3 regions of the Peribacillus sp. NJ11 genome follow, and region 2 is predicted to be linked to each of the others. Evidence: a T-box and tRNA genes for the amino acid it is inferred to sense, from the RefSeq annotation. Region 2 holds a T-box; the other regions hold tRNA genes.
What was found. A T-box is a leader RNA that pairs with one kind of tRNA and senses whether it is charged. The one in region 2 lies ahead of argS (arginine--tRNA ligase), so its partner is inferred to be a tRNA-Arg.
Positions count from the first base shown of each region.

Region 1 (3,248 bases), 1.3 Mb from region 2:
GGATGGAATTACAAGGCACAGTGAGGAATGTTGTGGATTTCGGTGCGTTTGTGGACATTGGTGTCAAACAGGATGGACTGGTGCATATTTCCAAACTAAGCAACCGGTTTGTAAAACACCCATTGGATATAGTTGCCGTTGGGGATGTTGTGACGGTTTGGGTAGAACTGGTCGACTCTCAAAAGCAAAGGGTATCTTTAACTATGCTCGAGCCAAAGAATCAAATCTAGCCTATGGAAAGCTCCTTCTATAATTTGAAGGGGTTTTTTTAGCGAAGCGAATGTATGTCATATTTCGAACACAGTTGAATCTATAACCGGAGACTTTCTTTTTTTTGATAAAAAAACCAACATTGATTCAACATCTTCACTTGATAATAATCCTTTTCATAAAAGGCTTTACGTATTTGATTCTGGAACCAATTAGGCATAGCTTTTCCTCCCTTAGTTTCCTATTGTATTATTAGTCTATGTTATAATGGGTTGTCATGTTACCAAGGAAAGGGAGGGGGAAATGGATAATCTGCAATTGCAAAAACTAGTCGAAGAAATTTCGTTGAAAGACTTTAAAAAGACCTTTAACCACGTAGCCACTTTTAATCCGCGTCTCCGAACTACAGGAGGACGATACTTGCTGCGTTCACACAATATAGAAATCAATAAGAAGTATCTTGATGAACGCGGTGTGGAAGAAATGATTGGCATCATAAAACATGAATTGTGCCATTATCATCTGCACATCGAGAAGAAAGGGTATCAGCATCGTGATGCGGACTTTAAGCAATTACTCAAAAAAGTCGGGGCACCGAGATTTTGTGAGCCACTCCCATCAAACCAAGTAAAGAGAAAGATGAATACTATTCAATATAAATGTGAAGACTGTCAGCAGGTGTATATAAGAAAAAAACGAATCGACACTATCCGTTTCGTTTGTGGTAAATGTCGTGGAACGTTGATTTACCAAGGGTTCAAGGAAGAAAAAACAAAAATATAAAAAAACACAAAAGAACCCTTGACTTTAGGTTGCAACCTCTTTATAATCATAAGAGTCGACAAGATAACAACTTGTTCTTCACGACAAACATTAAGGTCCTTGAGCGTGAAAAAGGAACCCAATTTTCATTATTCCGCAGTAGCTCAGTGGTAGAGCATTCGGCTGTTAACCGAACGGTCGTAGGTTCGAGTCCTACCTGCGGAGCCATTTTTTTGGGGAAGTACTCAAGAGGCTGAAGAGGCGCCCCTGCTAAGGGTGTAGGTCGCGTAAGCGGCGCGAGGGTTCAAATCCCTCCTTCTCCGCCAGTTACACATTTTATCAAGGCCCATTGGTCAAGCGGTTAAGACACCGCCCTTTCACGGCGGTAACACGGGTTCGAATCCCGTATGGGTCACTTTCTAATAATGCTGGTCCCGTGGTGTAGCGGTTAACATGCCTGCCTGTCACGCAGGAGATCGCGGGTTCGATTCCCGTCGGGACCGCCATTTTTTTAAAAAATACTTGCTAAAATAATATTATCGTGATATAATATTAACCTGGCTGTTAATTAGTATTTGATTAATGGGCTATAGCCAAGCGGTAAGGCAACGGATTTTGATTCCGTCATGCGAAGGTTCGATCCCTTCTAGCCCAGCCATTTTCATTTGGAGCCATTAGCTCAGTTGGTAGAGCATCTGACTTTTAATCAGAGGGTCGAAGGTTCGAATCCTTCATGGCTCACCATTTATTTTCGCGGGTGTGGCGGAATTGGCAGACGCACCAGACTTAGGATCTGGCGCCGCAAGGCGTGGGGGTTCAAGTCCCTTCACCCGCACTGATAATTTTCTTCTTGACATCAAGTTGAAAAGGTGTTAAACTTACAAAGTCGCTTTCGCGGTCGTGGCGGAATGGCAGACGCGCTAGGTTGAGGGCCTAGTGGGGGAAACCCCGTGGAGGTTCGACTCCTCTCGGCCGCACCAATAACATCATAGAAATTAGCGCCCGTAGCTCAATTGGATAGAGCATCTGACTACGAATCAGAAGGTTGTAGGTTCGACTCCCGCCGGGCGCACCATATTTTACGGGAAGTAGCTCAGCTTGGTAGAGCACTTGGTTTGGGACCAAGGGGTCGCAGGTTCGAATCCTGTCTTCCCGACCATTCTTTCTGAAAATATCTTAAAAATTAAATGCGGGTGTAGTTTAGTGGTAAAACCTCAGCCTTCCAAGCTGATGATGAGAGTTCGATTCTCTTCACCCGCTCCAATATTATTATTGCTCTTTGAAAACTGAACAAAACAAAGCGCCAACGTTAAATTTTAAGTGAGCACACACTATCAAAAAAAGCAAAATGAGCAAGTCAAACATTTCTTCGGAGAGTTTGATCCTGGCTCAGGACGAACGCTGGCGGCGTGCCTAATACATGCAAGTCGAGCGAATCGATGGGAGCTTGCTCCCTGAGATTAGCGGCGGACGGGTGAGTAACACGTGGGCAACCTGCCTATAAGACTGGGATAACTTCGGGAAACCGGAGCTAATACCGGATACGTTCTTTTCTCGCATGAGAGAAGATGGAAAGACGGTTTCGGCTGTCACTTATAGATGGGCCCGCGGCGCATTAGCTAGTTGGTGAGGTAATGGCTCACCAAGGCGACGATGCGTAGCCGACCTGAGAGGGTGATCGGCCACACTGGGACTGAGACACGGCCCAGACTCCTACGGGAGGCAGCAGTAGGGAATCTTCCGCAATGGACGAAAGTCTGACGGAGCAACGCCGCGTGAACGAAGAAGGCCTTCGGGTCGTAAAGTTCTGTTGTTAGGGAAGAACAAGTACCAGAGTAACTGCTGGTACCTTGACGGTACCTAACCAGAAAGCCACGGCTAACTACGTGCCAGCAGCCGCGGTAATACGTAGGTGGCAAGCGTTGTCCGGAATTATTGGGCGTAAAGCGCGCGCAGGTGGTTCCTTAAGTCTGATGTGAAAGCCCACGGCTCAACCGTGGAGGGTCATTGGAAACTGGGGAACTTGAGTGCAGAAGAGGAAAGTGGAATTCCAAGTGTAGCGGTGAAATGCGTAGAGATTTGGAGGAACACCAGTGGCGAAGGCGACTTTCTGGTCTGTAACTGACACTGAGGCGCGAAAGCGTGGGGAGCAAACAGGATTAGATACCCTGGTAGTCCACGCCGTAAACGATGAGTGCTAAGTGTTAGAGGGTTTCCGCCCTTTAGTGCTGCAGCTAACGCATTAAGCACTCCGCCTGGGGAGTACGGCCGCAAGG
Region 1 is NZ_JAUCFO010000001.1:822,579-825,826, reverse strand. Features, by position in the region: gene QUF86_RS03995 (Tex family protein) at 1-230, shown strand, start outside; gene cmpA (cortex morphogenetic protein CmpA) at 311-430, opposite strand; gene QUF86_RS03985 (SprT family protein) at 514-993, shown strand; tRNA gene QUF86_RS03980 (tRNA-Asn) at 1,126-1,200, shown strand; tRNA gene QUF86_RS03975 (tRNA-Ser) at 1,208-1,298, shown strand; tRNA gene QUF86_RS03970 (tRNA-Glu) at 1,316-1,387, shown strand; tRNA gene QUF86_RS03965 (tRNA-Asp) at 1,403-1,478, shown strand; tRNA gene QUF86_RS03960 (tRNA-Gln) at 1,556-1,630, shown strand; tRNA gene QUF86_RS03955 (tRNA-Lys) at 1,641-1,716, shown strand; tRNA gene QUF86_RS03950 (tRNA-Leu) at 1,726-1,807, shown strand; tRNA gene QUF86_RS03945 (tRNA-Leu) at 1,867-1,952, shown strand; tRNA gene QUF86_RS03940 (tRNA-Arg) at 1,971-2,047, shown strand; tRNA gene QUF86_RS03935 (tRNA-Pro) at 2,055-2,131, shown strand; tRNA gene QUF86_RS03930 (tRNA-Gly) at 2,162-2,235, shown strand; rRNA gene QUF86_RS03925 (16S ribosomal RNA) at 2,339-3,248, shown strand, end outside.
Region 1: it has a tRNA-Arg gene. The T-box ahead of argS (arginine--tRNA ligase) is inferred to sense a tRNA for this amino acid. The anticodon was not compared.

Region 2 (3,248 bases):
CTTTTGAACAATCAACGACAAAGGAAAGTATATGGCAGATCATCAATACATTGGGACCGTTCATCATTTTATGGTACCTAGCATATATAAGTCTTTCCGTTTCTTATTGGTTAACTTTAATTCCAGCTGTGTTGGCTGCTGGCTTCCTGACAAGAATTTTCATTATTTTTCATGATTGTACGCATCATTCATTTTTCAAAAGCCGCCGTGCGAATAGAATAGTCGGGACAATCATGGGTGTTTTGACTTTATTCCCTTTTGATCAATGGGGGCATGAGCATTCTGTGCATCACGCAACAAGCGGTAATTTAGATAAGCGGGGTACAGGAGACATTTGGACCCTTACGGTGGATGAATATTTGGCTGCACCGCTTAAGCTTCGTTTTGCCTATCGTTTTTATCGCAATCCATTGGTTATGTTTGGAATAGGTCCAATTTATGTTTTCCTTCTTAAGAATAGATTTAACCGTAAAGGTGCTAGAAAGAAGGAAAAAATGAATACTTATTTGACGAATGCAATAATCGTTGTTTTAGTGGCATTACTTTGCCTGGCAGTAGGTTGGCAGTCGTTTCTTTTAGTACAAGGTTCCATTTTCATGATTTCTGGTTCAGTGGGCATTTGGCTGTTTTACGTCCAGCATACATTTGAGGACTCTTATTTTGAAGAAAATGAGGAGTGGGAATATGTATTGGCAGCAGTGGAAGGAAGTTCTTTTTATAAGCTTCCAAAACTGATGCAGTTCCTTACTGGTAATATCGGTTACCATCATGTTCACCATTTAAGTCCAAGGGTACCTAACTATAAATTGGAAATGGCGCACAATAATACGCAGCCATTAGAGAACGTTCCAACGATTACTCTTGCGACAAGCTTGAGCTCACTCCGTTTCCGTTTATGGGATGAGAAAAACAAGAATTTTGTTGGCTTCAAAGACATAAAATATTTAACGAAAAAAAGCGTTTCCGCTCAAGTGAAATCTGAACTGTAACGTTCATGAATCATTCCAGACTCCCTTAATAATCCTTGGATTAGGGGGAGTCTTTGCTTCATATAAGCGACTCGATAAAGGAGAGAACTTAAAATGATTCGAATTGTCATTGCAGAGAATCAGCAAATGCTGTTAGAGGCAATAAGTTCTCTACTCAATCTTGAAGAAGATATAGAAATTGTCGGGCAAGCCAGTAATGGAGAAGAAGCGATCACTCTTGTGAACCAATTACAGCCTGATGTTTGTATCATGGATATGGAGATGCCTGTAATGAGCGGACTTGAGGCAGCAGAAGCTTTAAAGTCATTTGAATGTAAAGTGATTATATTAACGACATTTCGAAGGACTGGTTATTTTCAACTTGCGTTAAAAGCTAATGTAAGTGGTTATTTATTGAAGGATGGCCCGAGCGAAGAGTTAGCCTGCTCGATTCGCAGCATAATGGACGGCAAGCGTATATACTCCCCCGAACTTACAGATGAGTCTTCCAACAATAATACCCGGGAAATGGGAGTGTTAGGCCTGTTAGCCGATGGTCAAACCACAAATGAACCATCTAATCAGCAAAGAAACCCAATTGGTACCGTAAGGAAATATTTTTCAACGATCAAGGATAAAATGAAGTTACCGGCTGGTTAGTCATATTGAGACTTAATAACCGGTTGGATCTGAAATCCTGTGTTGACACGTATTTTTAAATTGTGTACGATGGATTAAATCATATATTGAAAATTCTGTGATAAAGAGAGTAGTTCATTTTGAAATGGAAAGCGAGTTAGGGATGGTGTGAGCCTAATGCAGGACGGATGAATGAAGCGCACTTTGGAGAAATTTCTTGAAACGTTTAGTAGGGAACATCGGGGAGTCACCTCGTTAACAATGGAAAGTGGTCACGATTTGTGGCAACTAGAGTGGTACCACGGGAATCCATGCTCTCGTCTCTTATTTAGAGACGGGGGCTTTTTTGTTTTTTTAGGAGGGAAAATGACGATGAATAAAACAATTGCAGCATTAATTTCAACTGCTTTAAACAATGAATTGCCAGCAAGCGAAATAGAAAAATTAATGGAAAAGCCTAAATTAATGGAGTTAGGTGATGTCGCCTTTCCATGCTTTACACTTGCAAAAAAATTTAAAAAATCACCTCAAGTTATTGCGTCTGAAATAGCTGAACAATTAACCGGTCATTTGATCCACGAAGTGAACGTAGTGGGTGGCTATCTGAATATCTTCGTCAATCAAAAGATGGTGACGGAAAATGTGCTGCAAACCATATTAAGTGAGAAGGAGCAGTATGGTTCGAAGCAGCCTGTACAGGAAAATGTCGTGATTGATTATTCATCCCCGAATATTGCCAAGCCTTTTTCCATGGGGCACTTACGCTCAACGGTCATAGGGAATGCACTGGCTAACATTGCTGAAAAAAATGGCTATAATGCCGTGCGTATTAATCATTTAGGGGATTGGGGCACGCAATTCGGCAAATTGATTGTCGCGTATAAGCTGTGGGGAGACAAAGAGGCAATCGAAGCATCCCCGATTCAAGAATTATTGAAAATCTATGTGAAGTTCCATGCTATGGCTGAAACGGATGAATCGTTGAATGACCAAGCACGCGCTAGCTTCAAGTCGCTTGAAGATGGAGACGAGGAGGCACTGGCACTATGGAAATGGTTCAGGGATGCGTCTCTAAAAGAATTCGATACGATTTATGATTTATTGGGCATCCGTTTTGATTCCTATGCTGGCGAAGCGTTTTACAATGACAAAATGGATGTTGTTGTCGAGGAATTGAATGAAAAAGGCTTACTTACCCTTTCCGAAGGTGCTTATGTCGTGGAATTGGAAGATATGCCGCCTTGCTTGATTAAGAAAACGGACGGTGCGACACTTTATGCGACGCGTGATTTAGCAGCAGCACTGTATCGTAAAAAGCAGTATGATGCAAAGAAAACATTTTACGTTGTAGGAAACGAACAATCCCTGCACTTTAAACAACTCTTTAACGTCATTGGGAAAATGGGTTACGATTGGTCAAATGACTTACAGCACGTAGCCTTTGGCATGATGTTAAAAGACGGTAAGAAAATGTCGACACGTAAAGGGAAAGTCGTGCTGCTTGCGGATGTATTGGCAGAGGCAATCGAAACTGCAAAGCGCAATATCGAAGAAAAAAATCAGGCACTTGAACAGAAAGAACTGGTTGCGAAACAGGTTGGTGTCGGTGCGGTAATCTTTAATGATTTAAAAAATCACCGC
Region 2 is NZ_JAUCFO010000001.1:2,104,502-2,107,749, forward strand. Features, by position in the region: gene desA (Delta(5) desaturase DesA) at 1-989, shown strand, start outside; gene QUF86_RS10445 (response regulator) at 1,083-1,628, shown strand; T-box leader at 1,717-1,935, shown strand; gene argS (arginine--tRNA ligase) at 1,974-3,248, shown strand, end outside.

Region 3 (3,248 bases), 330 kb from region 2:
GGGAGGTTTGGCACCTCGATGTCGGCTCATCGCATCCTGGGGCTGTAGTCGGTCCCAAGGGTTGGGCTGTTCGCCCATTAAAGCGGTACGCGAGCTGGGTTCAGAACGTCGTGAGACAGTTCGGTCCCTATCCGTCGCGGGCGCAGGAAATTTGAGAGGAGCTGTCCTTAGTACGAGAGGACCGGGATGGACGCACCGCTGGTGTACCAGTTGTCTTGCCAAAGGCATAGCTGGGTAGCTACGTGCGGACGGGATAAGTGCTGAAAGCATCTAAGCATGAAGCCCCCCTCAAGATGAGATTTCCCATGGCGCAAGCTAGTAAGATCCCTGAAAGATGATCAGGTTGATAGGTCAGAGGTGGAAGCGTGGCGACATGTGGAGCTGACTGATACTAATAGATCGAGGACTTAACCAACGCTTTAAAAAAATGAAATACCTTCTTATTATCTAGTTTTGAAGGAATGAAAATTTCTTCTTGCATTTTTTCGAAAAGACGTTATAATAATATATGTCTTAAAAAAAATGTTAACATTGTTTGGTGACGATAGCGAAGAGGTCACACCCGTTCCCATTCCGAACACGGCAGTTAAGCTCTTCAGCGCCGATGGTAGTTGGGGGTTTCCCCCTGTGAGAGTAGGACGTCGCCAAGCAGGTTTCATATGGAGGATTAGCTCAGCTGGGAGAGCATCTGCCTTACAAGCAGAGGGTCGGCGGTTCGATCCCGTCATCCTCCACCATTTTACACCTGCCGGTGTAGCTCAACTGGTAGAGCAACTGACTTGTAATCAGTAGGTTGGGGGTTCAAGTCCTCTTGCCGGCACCATATTTTGAAATAGTACAAGCACGAGCCATTAGCTCAGTTGGTAGAGCATCTGACTTTTAATCAGAGGGTCGAAGGTTCGAATCCTTCATGGCTCACCATTTTATATGCGGGTGTGGCGGAATTGGCAGACGCACCAGACTTAGGATCTGGCGCCGCAAGGCGTGGGGGTTCAAGTCCCTTCACCCGCATCTTTCATGCGGAAGTAGTTCAGTGGTAGAATACAACCTTGCCAAGGTTGGGGTCGCGGGTTCGAATCCCGTCTTCCGCTCCACTTTTCGTATGTGCCGGGGTGGCGGAACTGGCAGACGCACAGGACTTAAAATCCTGCGGTAGGTGACTACCGTACCGGTTCGATTCCGGTCCTCGGCACCATCTTAATATGCGCCCGTAGCTCAATTGGATAGAGCATCTGACTACGAATCAGAAGGTTGTAGGTTCGACTCCCGCCGGGCGCACCATGTTTTTATTGCGGGAAGTAGCTCAGCTTGGTAGAGCACTTGGTTTGGGACCAAGGGGTCGCAGGTTCGAATCCTGTCTTCCCGACCACGTGATTTTTAATGAATGGGGCCTTAGCTCAGCTGGGAGAGCGCCTGCCTTGCACGCAGGAGGTCAGCGGTTCGATCCCGCTAGGCTCCACCATTTTTCAATCAGATACTTATATTATATTGGCGGTGTAGCTCAGCTGGCTAGAGCGTACGGTTCATACCCGTGAGGTCGGGGGTTCGATCCCCTCCGCCGCTACCAATAAATATAAGGACCTTTAGCTCAGCTGGTTAGAGCAGACGGCTCATAACCGTCCGGTCGTAGGTTCGAGTCCTACAAGGTCCACCATATGCATTTTTTAAAGCCGTGGAGGTATACCCAAGTTCGGCTGAAGGGATCGGTCTTGAAAACCGACAGGGGAGTCAAATCCCGCGGGGGTTCGAATCCCTCTACCTCCTCCATTTTTTTAAAAAGCAGCAAGTTGTTTTGAAACAACCTTACATAGAGGAAGCGAAAAAACAATATACACGAAAACTTGATGCAAATCGTTTCATTATTACCGTCGCGGGGTGGAGCAGTCCGGTAGCTCGTCGGGCTCATAACCCGAAGGTCGCAGGTTCAAATCCTGTCCCCGCAATTATTAGGTCCCGTGGTGTAGCGGTTAACATGCCTGCCTGTCACGCAGGAGATCGCGGGTTCGATTCCCGTCGGGACCGCCATTTTTTAAATTTAATACAAATGTGGCTCAGTAGCTCAGTCGGTAGAGCAAAGGACTGAAAATCCTTGTGTCGGCGGTTCGATTCCGTCCTGAGCCACCATATCTTTCATATTACGGCGGTTGTGGCGAAGTGGTTAACGCACCTGATTGTGGTTCAGGCATTCGTGGGTTCGATTCCCATCAGTCGCCCCATTTCGCGGGTGTAGTTTAGTGGTAAAACCTCAGCCTTCCAAGCTGATGATGAGGGTTCGATTCCCTTCACCCGCTCCAAATATGGGCCTATAGCTCAGCTGGTTAGAGCGCACGCCTGATAAGCGTGAGGTCGATGGTTCGAGTCCATTTAGGCCCACCATATTCATATTGTTCCGCAGTAGCTCAGTGGTAGAGCATTCGGCTGTTAACCGAACGGTCGTAGGTTCGAGTCCTACCTGCGGAGCCATGGGGAAGTACTCAAGAGGCTGAAGAGGCGCCCCTGCTAAGGGTGTAGGTCGCGCGAGCGGCGCGAGGGTTCAAATCCCTCCTTCTCCGCCATTTGGCCCGTTGGTCAAGCGGTTAAGACACCGCCCTTTCACGGCGGTAACACGGGTTCGAATCCCGTACGGGTCATAACAAAAAAGGAAGCATACATTCATGTATGCTTCTTTTTTTCATTTCTTTTCATTGATATAAGTATCTTTTTGTTTATAAGGAATGTTTCCAAGCTGGGAATCGATATTTTCTTCATCTAATGTATCTTCATATTCCTTTTGCTTTTTGTTCGGTATATCCACCCTATTTTTTCCCCTTCGATATCATTTGCTGCAAATCCTTCATAGTCTTCTGGAAATCCATCCGTTTCATCTTCGGTTTTATAAAGATCATTATAATTGTCATGATCGCCGGTGTAATCAGATGGCGTTTCGGATGTACCGAATTTGGCGACTTCACCAAAGCTATCCTCTTTATCCACTATTTCATTTCCATGACGATTTTCAAAATGATCACCCTTGGATGGAATCAATATATCCTCTTCCACTGGTCGGTCTTGTGTAGTAGGCCGTTCTGGGGCATGCTCGACACAGTAAAGAGTGCTTGGGATCGCTTCAAGCCTATCGATGGGGATTTCTATATCACAGGTTTTACAATGGCCATACGTACCCTCATCTATGGCATTCAATGCTTCTTCGATTTTCTCCATTTCAGATTGTGCATGCTCGTCCAGTGCTTGGTTCCGTTCCATCTCGA
Region 3 is NZ_JAUCFO010000001.1:1,776,403-1,779,650, forward strand. Features, by position in the region: rRNA gene QUF86_RS08705 (23S ribosomal RNA) at 1-415, shown strand, start outside; rRNA gene rrf (5S ribosomal RNA) at 535-650, shown strand; tRNA gene QUF86_RS08715 (tRNA-Val) at 662-737, shown strand; tRNA gene QUF86_RS08720 (tRNA-Thr) at 748-823, shown strand; tRNA gene QUF86_RS08725 (tRNA-Lys) at 846-921, shown strand; tRNA gene QUF86_RS08730 (tRNA-Leu) at 930-1,011, shown strand; tRNA gene QUF86_RS08735 (tRNA-Gly) at 1,020-1,094, shown strand; tRNA gene QUF86_RS08740 (tRNA-Leu) at 1,107-1,195, shown strand; tRNA gene QUF86_RS08745 (tRNA-Arg) at 1,205-1,281, shown strand; tRNA gene QUF86_RS08750 (tRNA-Pro) at 1,293-1,369, shown strand; tRNA gene QUF86_RS08755 (tRNA-Ala) at 1,387-1,462, shown strand; tRNA gene QUF86_RS08760 (tRNA-Met) at 1,491-1,567, shown strand; tRNA gene QUF86_RS08765 (tRNA-Ile) at 1,578-1,654, shown strand; tRNA gene QUF86_RS08770 (tRNA-Ser) at 1,675-1,767, shown strand; tRNA gene QUF86_RS08775 (tRNA-Met) at 1,870-1,943, shown strand; tRNA gene QUF86_RS08780 (tRNA-Asp) at 1,950-2,025, shown strand; tRNA gene QUF86_RS08785 (tRNA-Phe) at 2,049-2,124, shown strand; tRNA gene QUF86_RS08790 (tRNA-His) at 2,141-2,216, shown strand; tRNA gene QUF86_RS08795 (tRNA-Gly) at 2,221-2,294, shown strand; tRNA gene QUF86_RS08800 (tRNA-Ile) at 2,300-2,376, shown strand; tRNA gene QUF86_RS08805 (tRNA-Asn) at 2,389-2,463, shown strand; tRNA gene QUF86_RS08810 (tRNA-Ser) at 2,465-2,555, shown strand; tRNA gene QUF86_RS08815 (tRNA-Glu) at 2,559-2,630, shown strand; gene QUF86_RS08820 (TraR/DksA C4-type zinc finger protein) at 2,749-3,248, opposite strand, start outside.
Region 3: it has a tRNA-Arg gene. The T-box ahead of argS (arginine--tRNA ligase) is inferred to sense a tRNA for this amino acid. The anticodon was not compared.